2 regions of the Chromobacterium sp. CV08 genome follow, and region 2 is predicted to be linked to the other one. Evidence: riboswitches for the same ligand, from Rfam matches in the RefSeq annotation. Region 2 holds a riboswitch; the other holds the start of a gene.
What was found. Region 2 has a riboswitch for cobalamin ahead of WNM05_RS02385 (TonB-dependent receptor). Riboswitches for the same ligand answer to the same signal wherever they lie in the genome.
Positions count from the first base shown of each region.

Region 1: it holds a riboswitch for cobalamin, as region 2 does, so the genes downstream of both, WNM05_RS16550 (CbtB domain-containing protein) here and WNM05_RS02385 (TonB-dependent receptor) in region 2, are expected to answer to the same signal.

Region 1 covers NZ_CP150453.1:3,613,130-3,615,326, forward strand. Annotated here, with positions in the region: gene WNM05_RS16545 (CbtA family protein) at 1-679, opposite strand, end outside; gene WNM05_RS16550 (CbtB domain-containing protein) at 692-904, opposite strand; adenosylcobalamin (AdoCbl) riboswitch at 940-1,114, opposite strand; gene WNM05_RS16555 (histidine phosphatase family protein) at 1,173-1,769, shown strand; gene WNM05_RS16560 (cold-shock protein) at 1,960-2,163, shown strand.
Region 2 covers NZ_CP150453.1:495,132-497,328, forward strand. Annotated here, with positions in the region: gene cobT (nicotinate-nucleotide--dimethylbenzimidazole phosphoribosyltransferase) at 1-626, opposite strand, end outside; cobalamin riboswitch at 747-953, shown strand; gene WNM05_RS02385 (TonB-dependent receptor) at 1,091-2,197, shown strand, end outside.

The sequences.
Region 1 (2,197 bases), 1.7 Mb from region 2:
CGAACAAGATGCCCAGTCCGGTCCACAGCACCGCCTGGATGCCGAACGAAGCCACGCGGAAACGCCACAACAGCACCGCCGGCAGCTGATCCGGCACTTCGTTGATCTCCGGCAACAGCCATTGCGCCAGCGACACCAGCGCCAGAAACGCCGCGCCGGCGGCGAAGGCGGCGTTCCAGGCGCCGAGACGCGCGGCCAGCCTGCGGGCCATCAGCAAGGCCAGCACCAGGGCCGCCAGCGACAGCGCCATCATCGCGAAGAACATGGCGGTGCGCCAGCCTATGGTGCCGGGATCGCCGACCGACGGCGGATTGGGCGGATATTTCAGGAAAGGCACCAGGGCGAAGGCGACGAAGCCGAACAGCGCCATCAGCGCCGAAACGGCCCGGGCGCGCAACGCGCCGACCCGGCCGTAGACAAAGGCGAACACCAGCGCGAACAGGCCGCCGACCGCCGTGCCGAAGGCGCCGACGCCGACGAACAAGCCGATGCCGGACTGCACCTCCCGGCCGACCAGCTCCGGCGTCTCGTCGTGATGCCCGCTGGCCTTCTCCATCTGTTCCTCGAAGGCGATCGCGCGCTCGATCTGGGACTCGCCGACCGCCTTGGCGAAGCCGAATGCCAGCAGGCTGGCCAGGAAACCCGCGACCATGCCGCGGATCAGCAGACTTCTCACCATGGACATCCCCGGTCAGTGGCAGGGAAAGCCGAGCAGATGCCGGCCGTCATGGACGAATTCGTGCACGTACATGCTGTTGAAGACGGCCATGGCCCCCTCCTCGACGCCGACGAAGTAAATGGCCAGCAGCATCAGCAGGCTGCCGAAAACCGCCCAGGGCAACAGTTCGCCGATGGGAATGGATGCCGGCTCCGGCGCCGGCGCGATGGTGGGGCTTGCGTGCATGATCGATCTCCTTGAGGATGACGCGTCCGAATAGGAATAGCAGCTTGCCCGCCGTCTCGACTCCGGCCAGGAGGCGGATCGCGGACAGCCGCCGAGGACTTTCGATGCGAAGGTCTGACTCGCCGCCCCCATCATAGGGCGGACACACAGTGGCGCGACCGCGCTGGATTCCCACCAGCTTCCCCGCATCGAAGTTCTGTGCATTCTAGAGCGGCTCGCCGCCATGTCAAACAAATCGACGAAGCGATCGCAAACCCAAGGTCCCGACATGAGTACACGCCTGATCCTGCTGTGCCAGCCCGCCACCGCCGCGCTGCGCGCCGGCCGCTTTCCCGACGACGAAGCCCCCGACCCGGAACAGCAGCTAGCCGTCTCCGGACTGGCCGCCGCGCTGGAACGGCCCGAGCGGACGCTGTGCGGCCCGGCGCGCTGCGCCCGGCGCACGGCCGAGTGGCTGCAATGGCCGGCGGACGACGAAGCCGCGCTGCGGGAGGTCGACTACGGCCGCTGGGCCGGGCAATCGCTGAAGCGCATCGCCGCCGACGAGCCGTCCGCGATCGCCGCCTGGCTGTCCGATCCGGAATGGAACGGCCACGGCGGCGAATCGCTCGGCGCGGCGGCTCAGCGCGTCGGAGCCTGGCTGGAACATCACCGTCCCGATGCCCGGCTGACGCTGGCCATCGCACCGGCCAGCGTGATCAAGGCGGCGGTCCTGCACGTGCTGCGGGCGCCGGTCGCCGCGTATTGGCAGCTGGATATCGCGCCGCTGACGCAGACCGCGCTGTCGCGGCATCAGGGCAAATGGCGGCTGCAGGCCTGCGGCGCGCCGGCGGCGCGCGCCGCCGGCCGGACCGAAACGGAATAGCGGGCCGTTCGCCGGAAAATGCCGCCAGGACATGCAATTGCCATATCAATTGCTAATATAGCGCTGCTAAACCGTAATCACTGTCCTATCGGTCAGCCAATATCGGGCCGGTAAGGTTTGTGCTCGGCGTCAACACTGAATATGATTCAGCCAGGGCAGCCGCCCGCAACTAGATAGGATAGAAAACGCAATGGCAACCGGTACCGTGAAGTGGTTCAACGATGCAAAAGGTTTTGGCTTTATCACTCCGGATGAAGGCGGTGAGGATTTGTTCGCTCACTTCTCCGCAATCAACTCCAGCGGTTTCAAATCGCTGAAGGACGGCCAGCGGGTAAGCTTTGACGTGGTCACCGGCCCGAAGGGCAAACAGGCCTCCAATATCCTGCCCCAGTAACACCCGAAGGCAGTGAAAAAACCGGCGCTTGCCG
Region 2 (2,197 bases):
GCGCGCAGCTTGTTGGCGAGGCCGGCGTCGTCGACGCCGGTGCCGCGGCCGACCGCCTGTTCCGGCGCCGCGCCGCTCAGGCGGCAGATCAGCGCCGCCGACGCAGTGGTGTTGCCTATGCCCATGTCGCCGGCAATCAACAGATTGGCCCCGGCCTCAACCGCGCGGCGCGCGGCGGCGCGGCCGGTTTCCAGCGCGGCCTCGGCCTCGTCGGGGCTCATCGCCGCCTGGCGGGCCAGATTCTGGCTGCCGGCGCGCACCTTGGCGTGGACGATGGGCAGCGCGGAGACGTCGCCGGCGACGCCGACGTCGACGACCTCCAGCCGCGCGTCCAGCGCGCGCGCCAGCACGCAGATGGCGGCGCCGCCGGCCGCGAAATTGCGCACCATCTCGGTGGTGACCGCCGACGGAAACGCCGACACGCCTTCGGCGGTGACGCCGTGGTCGCCGGCGAACACGGTGATGGCCGGGCGGAGCTCTTCCGGCTGGGCGCGGCCCTGCCAGGCGGCGAAGCGGCATGCCAGCTCCTCCAGCTGCCCCAGGCTGCCGGGCGGCTTGGTCAGGACGGCCTGGCGGGCGCGGGCGGCGTTGCGGGCGGAAAGATCCAGTGGCTTGCTGCTGTTCATGGTTTGGGCCTGCTGCGGGATGGGACGAGGGTCCGGAGATGAATGGAAACCGGCGCGCGGCGCCGGCTGGACTCTAAGCATATTACTGCTTGGCCGGTGCCGCCAAAAGTCCGGCGGGTTATAATCCGCAGATCAGCAGGTGTCCGAGTCGCGCTTCCCAGCGCGCCAGGATGAAACGGGAAGCCGGTGAGAAGCCGGCGCTGCCCCCGCAACGGTAAGGCCTGGCGCGCATGCGCCCAGGCGGCGCAACAGCCACTGTCCAACGATGGGAAGGCGCGCCGCCGGCAAGGCCGAGCCCGGAGACCGGCCTGCATGCCCCGGCCGGAAGCCGGTGGACCACTGGAGTATCGCGGGGAGGCGATCCGACAGACGATCCGGCGCCGCCGCGACCCGTTTATGCATATCCTCTTCGCACTTCGACGATGCCCGCCCGCGGGAGAAATCCAATCATTGGAGTGTGTTTCATGTTCAAGCCCCAAACCTGCGCGCTGGCCATCGCCGCAGCCTGCGCCGCCGCCCATGCCGACGACGCGCCGCGACTCGCCGGCGACCCGGTGATCGTGACGGCGAGCCGCGTGCCGCAAAAAGTCTCGTCGCTGCCGGCCAATGTCAGCGTGATCACCGCCGACGACATCGCCAACAGCACGGCGACGACGGTGCAGGACGTGCTGTCGGCCTATGCCGGCGTGCATGTGCTCAACAGCTCCGGCTCGGCCAGCAGCGCCATGGTCGATCTGCGTGGTTTCGGCATGAGCGGCAACAGCAACACCTTGATTCTGGTCGACGGGGTGCGTCAGAACACCAACGATCTGGCGGCGGTGAATCTCGGCTCGGTGGCGCTGTCCAGCGTAGAGCGCATCGAAGTCGTGCGCGGACTCGGCGGCGTCGCCTATGGCGGCGGGGCCACCGGCGGCGTGATCAACATCATCACCAAGTCCGGCGCGGCCAGCGGCGCCAGCGGCAGCGTCACATTGATCGGCGGCAGCTACGATTTGCGTCAGTTGGACGCCAATCTGCACGCGGCCAATCAGTTTGTCGCGCTGGATGGCTACATTCAGTCGATGAAGACCGGCAATTACCGGCAGAACAATGCCGAGCGCAACGACAACGCCGGTTTCACGCTGACCTTCAAGCATGACGGCGGCGACATCAAGCTGTTCGCCAAGACCGCCAATCAGGGGCTGCGCCTGCCAGGACCGATCATCATGGACCCGGTCAACGGCCTCAATCCTCTGGCGACCTACCCGGTCGGCACGTTGACGCCCAACAGCTACGCCTCCACCGATACCACCAGCGGCGGCGTCTCCGTGAGCCAGGAGCTGGGGGCGGGCACCTTGTACGCCGATTTGTCGCGCCGGCACAAGGATGCCGACTCCTGCACCCAGTTCGTCGGCAGCTCCGGCTGCTCGCTGGACCATCGCAGCCTGGATGAGAATACGGCCAGCGTGCGCTACGAACTGCCGATCGGCAAGCATAAGTTGAGTGTCGGCGGCGACTGGCTGGACGGTTCGATGAGCGTGCTGAACTCGTTGAACAACGAACAAACCTCGCAACGCCACGTCGCTTATTTC